Regions from separate parts of the Streptomyces sp. NPDC102278 genome, predicted to be linked through region 2. Evidence: riboswitches for the same ligand, from Rfam matches in the RefSeq annotation. Region 2 holds a riboswitch; the other holds the start of a gene.

Region 1 (4,840 bases), on a different contig from region 2:
CGCAGGAAGTGCAGGTGCTTGCGCGCCTGCTGTTCCGCGTAGGCGGGGTCCTGCCAACGGGCCTTCTCGTCGCGGAGCTTCTCCAGCCGTTCGCGCGCGTCGGTGGCGTCCCGCTGTTGCTGCGCGATCTCGGAGCGCTGGGACACGTACTGGCGCATGGGATACGCGAGGGCGACGACCAGGGTACAGAGCACGAGCACCAGGAGCGCGGCCCGGCCGGTGAGCCGGCTGCGGCGGACCTGGCGGCGCGACTGGGAGCGGTAGACGTGCGCCGCGGTCCGTTCGCCGAGTGCCTTGAGTCTGGTCGCGGTCGAGAAGGTGGAGAACCGATCCCGGTTCCCGGCCATGGTCCCGCCTCCCCTGAGTGCGCTACGCAATACGTCCCCGCACACGGTACGGGACCGAGTGCGGGGACGTACGGAGGCCGGGGCGTGATTAGCCCTCGCCGTTCCTACTGGTTCGCGGGGCGAAACCGCGGGAAGGCGGAGCGACCCGCGTACACCGCGGCGTCGTCGAGGATCTCCTCGATGCGCAGCAGCTGGTTGTACTTGGCGACGCGGTCCGAGCGGGCCGGGGCACCGGTCTTGATCTGGCCGCAGTTCACGGCGACGGCGAGGTCGGCGATGGTGACGTCCTCGGTCTCGCCGGAGCGGTGCGACATCATGCACTTGAAGCCGTTGCGCTGGGCCATCTCGACGGCGTCGAGGGTCTCGGTCAGCGAACCGATCTGGTTGACCTTGACGAGAAGGGCGTTCGCGGAGCCCTCCTCGATGCCGCGGGCCAGGCGCTCGGGGTTGGTGACGAAGAGGTCGTCGCCGACGATCTGGACCTTGGAGCCCAGCTTGTCGGTGAGGGTCTTCCAGCCGGCCCAGTCGTCCTCGTACAGCGGGTCCTCGATGGAGACCATCGGGTACGCGGAGACGAGCTCCTCGTAGTACTCGGTCATCTCGGCGGCCGAGCGGGACTGGCCCTCGAACTCGTACTTGCCGTCCTTGTAGAACTCGGACGCGGCGACGTCGAGCGCGAGCGCGATGTCCTTGCCGGGGACGTAGCCGGCCTGCTTGATGGCCTCGACGATGAGGTCCAGCGCGGCGCGGTTCGACTCCAGGTTCGGGGCGAAGCCGCCCTCGTCGCCCAGGCCGGTGGAGAGGCCCTTGGTGTGCAGGACCTTCTTGAGGGTGTGGTAGACCTCGGCACCCCAGCGCAGCGCCTCGGAGAAGGACTCCGCGCCGATCGGGGCGATCATGAACTCCTGGATGTCCACGTTGGAGTCGGCGTGCGACCCACCGTTGAGGATGTTCATCATCGGAACGGGCAGCAGGTGCGCGTTCGGGCCGCCGAGGTAGCGGAAGAGCGGGAGGTCCGAGGCCTCGGACGCGGCGTGCGCGACGGCGAGGGACACGCCGAGGATGGCGTTGGCGCCGAGGGAGCCCTTGTTGTCGGTGGCGTCCAGGTCGAACATGGCCTGGTCGATCAGGCGCTGCTCGGTGGCGTCGTAGCCGACGAGCTCCGGGCCGATCTGCTCGATGACGGCGAGGACGGCCTTCTCGACACCCTTGCCGAAGTAACGGTTGGGGTCACCGTCACGGAGCTCGATGGCCTCGAATGCACCGGTGGAGGCGCCGGACGGGACTGCAGCACGACCGGTGCTGCCATCGTCGAGGCCAACCTCGACCTCGACCGTGGGGTTGCCTCGGGAGTCCAGGATTTCCCGGGCTACGACGACGTCGATGGACGGCACGAGCATCTCCTTCTGGGATGTGACGCTGGGTGTGCGGTGGCGGGTCAGGCCGTGGGATGGCCTTGCCGACTAGAGCCTAACCGGCTCCGGCCACTCGGCCGGCCGACCGCCCGGGTCCTGGGACGAAAAAGGGCCCGAATACCTTTCTTCCAGGACATACGACCCTTGATCCTTGGCGGGTTCGGGGCCCGACCGGGCCCGGACACGCCACCGCCCGGCGCGTGGAGGGGTACGCGCCGGGCAGGGATGCGTCAGGACTGACGCGGTGTCATCGGGGGGTTCAGCTGAGGTTCAGCTTCTGCCCGGGGTAGATCAGGTCGGCGTCCGGGACGATGTCCTTGTTCAGCTCGTGCAGCTTCTGCCAACCGCCCTTGACGCCGTTCGCGTCGGCGATGGTGCCCAGGGTGTCGCCCGCCTTGACCTCGTACGAGCCGTTGCCGATCTTCGGGGCGGCGGTGGTCTTCGGGGCCTTCTGCGGGGCCGGGGTGGCCGTGGAACGCTCGGAGCGCGTGGTGGTGGAGCCCTCGGAGCGCTTGGTCTCCGTCTTCGGCGCGGCCTGCTGCTTCTTGGGAGCGGCCTGCTGCTTCTTCGGCTTGGGGGTCTCGGCCGAGCCGCCGCCGCTGTACGAGGAGTTGGACAGGCCCACGCCACAGGACGGCCAGGCGCCCTTGCCCTGGCCCTTGAGGACCTTCTCGGCGATGGCTATCTGCTGCGACTTGGAGGCCTGGTTGGCCTGCGAGGCGTACGCCTTGCCGCCGTAGGCGGCCCAGGTGCCGGACGAGAACTGCAGGCCACCGTAGTAGCCGTTGCCCGTGTTGATGGACCAGTTGCCACCGGACTCGCAGGAGGCGACCTTGTCCCACTCGGAAGCGGTGGCGGCGGACGCGGAGCCCGCGGCCATCAGGGGCGCCGCGACGGCGACACCGGCGACACCGGCGAGCGTGACGATGCGGGCGGCCTTGGAGGCGCGACGGTGCTTGCCCTTGCCGGAAAGCAGCATGGAATTTCTCCTCACCGACGCCTACGAGGTGAGCTGTCGGGTTCGGGCGAGTGAGTTGCCCGGCCGCACGACTGGCGTGCGTCTTAACCCCCAGCCGGTTCGCGGCCGTCTTCCGACGGCCCGTCCCGGCGCCTACCTTGGTTCCCCCGCTCCTGCCTTCGGCGCTTGCGCGACGACTGTTCTCTCCGTCCGCCGGCAGGATTCGGCGATGCGGTCGAAGAGGCTCGCGGTGACGAGCGATTCAGAAGGTAGACAGGTCTCCCCCCGATGTTCAACGAGCAACATCGGGGGGAAAGGGCCCTACTTGCGTTCCGCTTCGGGGCGTTTGCGCAGGTGAGGGCGGGGTTTGCGACAGCTTCGATACGAGACACGCCAGTTGGGCGGAAGAGACGCATGTCTCACTTGCCGAAACCGGACATTCGGATCTTAATGGGTGCCCGAACTGCCCCTATTACTTGGTTAGATCCAGGTTCTGTCCGGGCTTGATGAGGTCCGCGTCCCCTCCGATGACCTGCTCGTTGGCCTCGTAGAGCGTGGTCCAGCCGCCCTTGAGCCCCTTGGCATCCGCGATGGCGGTCAGGCTGTCGCCCGCCTGCACCGTGTACACGGGCTCCGGCGCGGTGTTGGGGACGGCCCCGAGGGTCTCGTCCGCCGCCGGGCCGCGGTGCTTGCCGCCGCCGTCCGCCGCGGAGTCGGTCGGGGTGCCCGTCGGTGCCGAGGGCGTGGCGGAGGGGTCGGCCGGGTTCGGGTCCTTGGCGGGGTCCGAGGGGACCGTCGGGGTGGTCGTGCCGCCCGGGGTGGTCGGGGCGACGGGCGGCTGGTTGGCCGGGCCGGTGGGAAGGGTCGGGTCCGGGTCCGGCATGACGGGCAGTCCGGTGTTGGGACCCAGCGGCACGTCGGGCAGCGTGAACGACGGCGTGCCGGACGGACCGGGCAGCGTCGGGGTGGGCGCGGTGGGCGTCGGCACCCCGAAGTCGGTGGCCGGCGTGGAACCGGTCTTCGGCACCGAGGAGTCGGGGCGGGAGGGGCTGGGCGCGACCGGCGCGGGGGCCTCGATCCGGCCCGGGTCCACCGCGGCCGACGGTCCCTGGCGCGTCAGGCCGGCCGAGGACGCGCACAGCGGCCACGCCTGGGGGCCCTGCGAGGCCAGCACCTGTTCGGCCACGGCGATCTGCTGGGAGCGGCTGGCGAGGTCGGGGCGCGTCGCGTAGTCGAGCCCGCCGGCCTCGTTCCACTGCTCCTGGGTGAACTGGAGCCCCCCGTACGCGCCGCTGCCGTAGTTGGCGCTCCAGGATCCGCCGCTCTCGCACTCGGCGACCGTGTCCCACGTGCCGGCGTCGGCGGCGCTCGCGTTGGTTGCCGCGAGCAGCGGCAGGGCCAGCGCGGAACCGGCGACTCCGGCGGTGACGACGAGTGCGGGTATCTGCTTGGGGCGTCTGTGGCGGCCGTTCCCGGAACGCATGAGGCTGTACCTTTCGCATAACGGCGGGGTAACGGCAGAACCTAGCGGCCTTGGCATACAAGTAACAAGTTTGATCGGAAACTGACTCGCGGTCAGGGCGGCCCCGATCGCGCCTCAATCGTTTCGGGGTGTGAAGCGGACCGGAAGGGTGCGCAGGCCACGCATGATGAGTCCGCCCCGCCAGCGCAGGTCCGCAGGTGGAACAGCGAGTTCCAGATCCGGCAGACGCATCAGCAAACTCGCGAGCGCCGTCTGTCCCTCCAGTCGCGCGAGCGGCGCACCGAGGCAGTAGTGGATCCCGTGTCCGTATCCGAGGTGCTGATTGTCACTCCGGGACAGGTCCAGAGTGTCCGGTTCTGCGAACCTTGCGGGGTCGCGGTCCGCGGCCGCGAGGACCACCAGCACCGGGTCGCCGGCCGCGATGTCCCGGCCGCCGAGCACAAGCGGTTCGGTGGCGAACCGCCAGGTCGCCAGTTCCACCGGTCCGTCGTAGCGCAACAGCTCCTCGACGCCGGTCTCCAGCAGCCCGCGTTCGCCGGCGGCGAGGGAGACCTGGAGGCGCTCGCGCTGCTCCGGGTTCATGAAGAGGGAGTGGACGCCGTTGCCGATGAGGTTCACGGTCGTCTCGAAGCCGGCG
Region 2 (4,840 bases):
GCGGAGGCCTGGGACAACGTCTCGTGGAACCAGCCCCCCAGGGCCCGCAGATCCTCCCCCTGGCCCCTCCTGGCCCGCTCCTGGCCCAGCCTGACCAGGCCGCGCAGCACCTTCAGGTGCGCCTCGGTGCGACGGCGGGCGGCCCGCGCGGCGGCGAGGGGCTCCAGCAGGACGCGCAGTTCCAGGAGGTCCGCGGCCTCCTGCTCGGTCGGCTCGGCCACGCAGGCCCCGGCGTGCCGGCGGGTCGTTACGAAGCCCTCGGACTCCAGGGTGCGCAGGGCCTCGCGGACCGGGACGCGCGAAACGCCGTAACGACGGGCCAGCACCTCTTCGGTGAGGCGACCGCCGGGTCCGAAGACCCCGGAGATGATGTCGTCGCGGATTGCTGTGCATACCGCGTGCGCAGGAATTCGCAAGACCGGACCTCCGCTTGATTTCGTGACCGTGCCGCGACTCTATTGCAACACACGATAATTTCCGAGGACGGCCCTTGATGTGAAACATTTTCCCGCCAACGCGAAAGGCCCCGGCTCGATGAGCCGGGGCCTTCGACGAAGAGGTGCGGAGCGGGTCAGACGGTGACGCCGTGCGAGCGCAGGTACGCGAGCGGGTCGATGTCCGAACCGTACTGCGAGCCGGTGCGGGCCTCGAAGTGCAGGTGCGGGCCGCTGGAGTTGCCCGTGGAGCCCGACAGGCCGATCTGCTGGCCCGGGGTGACCTGCTGGCCGACGGAGACGTCCAGCGAGGACATGTGACCGTACTGGGTGTACGTGCCGTCGTTGTGCTTGATGACGACGTTGTTGCCGTACGCGCCGCCGTTGCCGGCCTCGACGACCGTGCCGGCGCCGACGGCGTGGACCGAGGTGCCGGACGCCGCGTGGAAGTCGATGCCCGTGTGGCTGCCGGAGGACCACATGCCGCCGCCCGCGTGGTACTGCGTGCTGACGTAGGAGCCGTCGACGGGAGCGACGAAGGTGTTGAGGCGCTTGCGCTCGGCCTCGCGGGCCGCACGCTCGGCGGCCTCGCGCTCGGCCTTCTCCTTGGCCTCGGCGAGGCGCTTGGACTCGGCGGCGCGCTGCTTGGCGTCGGCCTCGGCCTGGGCCTTCGCGGCGGTGATGTCGGCGGCGCGCTGCTGCGACTCGGCCTGGGTCTCGATCTCGCCCTGCAGGTCCTCGGCGACGACGACGGCGTTGAGGCCGGTGTCCTCCACCGTGGAGGCGGCGGGCTGGTCCGCGGCGAACGCGGGGCCGGCCAGCGTGCCCACGACGCCGGTGGTGGCGAGGGCGGCTATACCGGCGTAGCCGGCGGTCTTGCGGCTCAAACGGCTCGAACCACGGTGCTTACCGGCGACACGACTGCTGCCAAACGCCATGAAGAGGTTGATCCTTTCCTTCCTTCTCGCCTACCGGGTTAGCTGACGGGTTCGGAGCAGGAAGGTCTCCTACGGGCCCCCTCTTGCGAGGCGGTCCGATTCACCCCAGGGACACATGTGGGTCCCCGGCTCCCCAGGCTCGCGCCTGACGGGGACTCGGCGATCGCTGTCCGGTGCCGCGGGTGCGGCGGGCACAACTGACGAACAGCACGGCCGACGCTAGGCGGATCTTCAGTCAATCGCCAAACAGGTGCGCGCTTTTGTTACCTACGCCACACCACATACAAGCAACCTCACCACTAAATGGACAAAAGGGGCCCCGGCGACAAGTCGCCAGGGCCCCTTCGATTTCAGGTCAGTTGCCGACCACGGTCACATCGCCGATCCCCAGCGCCCGCACGGGCTCCGCGATCTGCGACGCGTCACCCACCAGGATCGTCACCAACCGGTCCACGGGGAAGGCGTTGACCACGGCCGACGTGGCCTCCACCGTGCCCGTCGCGGCGAGTTGGGCGTACAGCCGGGCCTGGTAGTCGTCCGGCAGCTCCTGCTCCACCTGGTCGGCCAGGGTGCCCGCGACCGAGGCGGCCGTCTCGAACTTCAGCGGGGCCACACCCACCAAGTTCTGTACCGCGACGTCCCGTTCGGCGTCGGTCAGACCCCCCTCGGCGAGGGTGCGCAGCACCGTCCAGAGATCGCCCAGCGCGGGGCCGGTGTTCGGGGTGTCCACCGAGCCGCTGATGGCCAGCATGGACGCGCCCTTGCCGTCGGCGGTGGAACGCAGCACCTGCCCGAAGGCGCGCACGCCGTAGGTGTACCCCTTCTCCTCGCGCAGCACCTTGTCCAGGCGGGAGGTGAGGGTGCCACCGAGGCAGTACGTGCCGAGCACCTGGGCCGCCCAGACGCGGTCGTGACGGTCCGCGCCGATCCGGCCGATGAGGAGCTGCGTCTGGACCGCTCCGGGGCGGTCCACGATCACCACGCGGCCCGTGTCGTCGGCCGTCACCGGCGGCACCGGCAGCGGATCGGCGGAATTGCCGGTCCAGGCGCCCAGGGTGTCCGCCAGCACGGCGTCCAGGTCGATCCCGGTCAGGTCGCCGACGACCACCGCGGTGGCGGTCGCGGGGCGTACGTGGGCCTCGTAGAAGGCGCGTACGGCACCGGAGTCGATGCGGGCGACCGTCTCCTCCGTGCCCTGGCGGGGCCGGGAGATCCGCAGGTCGGCCGGGAAGAGCTCCTTGGAGAGCTGCTTGGCGGCGCGGCGCTGCGGGTTGGCCGACTCGTGCGGGATCTCGTCGAGGCGGTTGCGCACCAGCCGGTCGACCTCGCTGTCGGCGAAGGCCGGTGCGCGCAGTGCCTCGGCGAGCAGGCCGAGGGCCTTCGCCAGGCGGGAGGCGGGAACCTCCAGCGAGACCCGCAGGCCCGGGTGGTCGGCGTGCGCGTCCAGGGTCGCGCCGCAGCGCTCCAGCTCCGCCGCGAACTCCTCGGCGGAGTGCTTGTCGGTGCCTTCGGACAGGGCGCGGGCCATGATCGTGGCCACCCCGTCCAGGCCCTCGGGCTCCGCGTCGAGCGGCGCGGCGAGGTTGATCTCGACGGCGATCACCTGCTGCCCCGGACGGTGGCAGCGCAGCAGGGTCAGGCCGTTGGAGAGCGTGCCGCGCTCGGGGGCCGGGAAGGCCCACGGCCTGGCCTCGCCGGCCTCCGGCCGGGGGTGGAAGCTCATCGTGACGGCTGCGGTGTCGCTCACTGCTCCGCCCCTTCGTTCTCGTCGGACTCGTCGTTCTCGTCGGACTCGTCGGTCGCCAGGGGCTCGTACACGAGCACCGCGCGGTTGTCCGGACGCAGTCGGGCGGCGGCCACGGCCTGCACCTCCTCGGCGGTGACGTCCAGGACGCGGCCGACGGCGGTCAGGGCGAGCTGCGGGTCGCCGAACAGCACCGCGAAGCGGCACAGTTCGTCGGCGCGGCCCGCGACCGTGCTCAGCCGGTCCAGCCACTCCCGCTCCAGCTGGGCCTGGGCGCGTTCCATCTCCTCGGCGGTGGGGCCCTCGGCGGCGAACCGCGCGAGTTCCTCGTCCACGGCCGCCTCGATGGCGGGCACCTCGACCCCGCTGGAGGTCTTGACGTCCAGCCAGCCGAGCGACGGCGCACCCGCCAGGCGCAGCATGCCGAATCCGGCGGCCACGGCGCTCTGGTCGCGGCGGACCAGGCGGTTGTGCAGCCGCGAGGACTCGCCGCCGCCGAGGACGGTCAGCGCCACGTCGGCGGCGTCGCACTCGCGGGTGCCGTCGTGCGGCAGCCGGTAGGCGGCCATCAACGCGCGGGCCGGGACCTCCTCGACGATCTCCTCGCGCAGCTGGCCGCCCATGACCTCGGGCAGCGAGCCGTCGCGCGGCGGCTGCTTGCCGTCGTGCGAGGGGATGGAGCCGAAGTACTTCTCGACCCAGGCGAGCGCCTGCTCGGGGTCGATGTCACCGACGACCGAGAGCACCGCGTTGTTGGGCGCGTAGTACGTGCGGAAGAAGTGGCGCGCGTCCTCCAGGGAGGCGGCGTCCAGGTCGGCCATGGAGCCGATCGGGGTGTGGTGGTACGGGTGGCCCTCGGGGTACGCGAGGGCGGTCAGCCGCTCGAACGCGGTCCCGTACGGCACGTTGTCGTACCGCTGGCGCCGCTCGTTCTTGACGACGTCGCGCTGGTTCTCCATGGACTCGTCGTCCAGGGCGGCCAACAGCGAGCCCATCCGGTCCGCCTCCAGCCAGAGGGCGAGCTCCAGCTGGTGGGCCGGCATCGTCTCGAAGTAGTTGGTGCGCTCGAAGCTGGTGGTGCCGTTCAGCGAACCGCCGGCGCCCTGGACGAGCTCGAAGTGCCCGTTGCCGGGTACGCTCGCGGACCCCTGGAACATCAGGTGCTCGAAGAGGTGAGCCAGACCGGTCCGGCCCTTGACTTCGTGGCGCGAGCCGACGTCGTACCAGAGGCAGACCGCGGCGACCGGGGTCAGGTGATCCTCGGAGAGCACCACGCGCAGGCCGTTGGCCAGCCGGTGCTCGGTCGCTGTCAGGCCGCCGGAGCCGGCCTGGGCTGTGGCCGTGTGACCCATGGGCATGTGGTCCCTTCGATCGCGATGCAGAGATTTCTGTCAGACCTGCCACTGTATGCAAGCGCGTCGACCACCGGAGAAGTTCCCGGGTTCACTCCTGGGTCGGAGTCGGCGTTGTCGGTGCCTCGGGACACAATGGTCCGCGTCACCACCGTCCGGAAGACCGACCCAGCCTTCCGGCCACAGCCCGTCAGTCCCCGTCAGACCCCGAGTACACCCCCCTTTCATGGTTAAGGAGCCGCGCAGCGATGGCCCGCCGCAGCACGAAGACCCCGCCGCCGGAGGATTTCGAGGAGAAGATCCTCGACATCGACGTCGTCGACGAAATGCAGGGCTCCTTCCTCGAGTACGCGTACTCGGTGATCTACTCCC

The links. Region 2 has a riboswitch for cyclic di-AMP ahead of ACIRO3_RS29360 (M23 family metallopeptidase). Riboswitches for the same ligand answer to the same signal wherever they lie in the genome.
Positions count from the first base shown of each region.
Region 1: it holds a riboswitch for cyclic di-AMP, as region 2 does, so the genes downstream of both, ACIRO3_RS21250 (transglycosylase family protein) here and ACIRO3_RS29360 (M23 family metallopeptidase) in region 2, are expected to answer to the same signal.

Region 1 is NZ_JBIWLV010000008.1:261,499-266,338, reverse strand. Features, by position in the region: gene ACIRO3_RS21260 (septum formation initiator family protein) at 1-347, opposite strand, end outside; gene eno (phosphopyruvate hydratase) at 452-1,747, opposite strand; gene ACIRO3_RS21250 (transglycosylase family protein) at 2,022-2,741, opposite strand; cyclic di-AMP (ydaO/yuaA leader) riboswitch at 2,745-2,915, opposite strand; gene ACIRO3_RS21245 (transglycosylase family protein) at 3,193-4,203, opposite strand; gene ACIRO3_RS21240 (cytochrome P450) at 4,318-4,840, opposite strand, start outside.
Region 2 is NZ_JBIWLV010000015.1:132,514-137,353, reverse strand. Features, by position in the region: gene ACIRO3_RS29365 (GntR family transcriptional regulator) at 1-416, opposite strand, end outside; gene ACIRO3_RS29360 (M23 family metallopeptidase) at 572-1,372, opposite strand; cyclic di-AMP (ydaO/yuaA leader) riboswitch at 1,385-1,544, opposite strand; gene ACIRO3_RS29355 (pitrilysin family protein) at 1,728-3,095, opposite strand; gene ACIRO3_RS29350 (pitrilysin family protein) at 3,116-4,468, opposite strand; gene ACIRO3_RS29345 (DNA topoisomerase (ATP-hydrolyzing) subunit A) at 4,717-4,840, shown strand, end outside.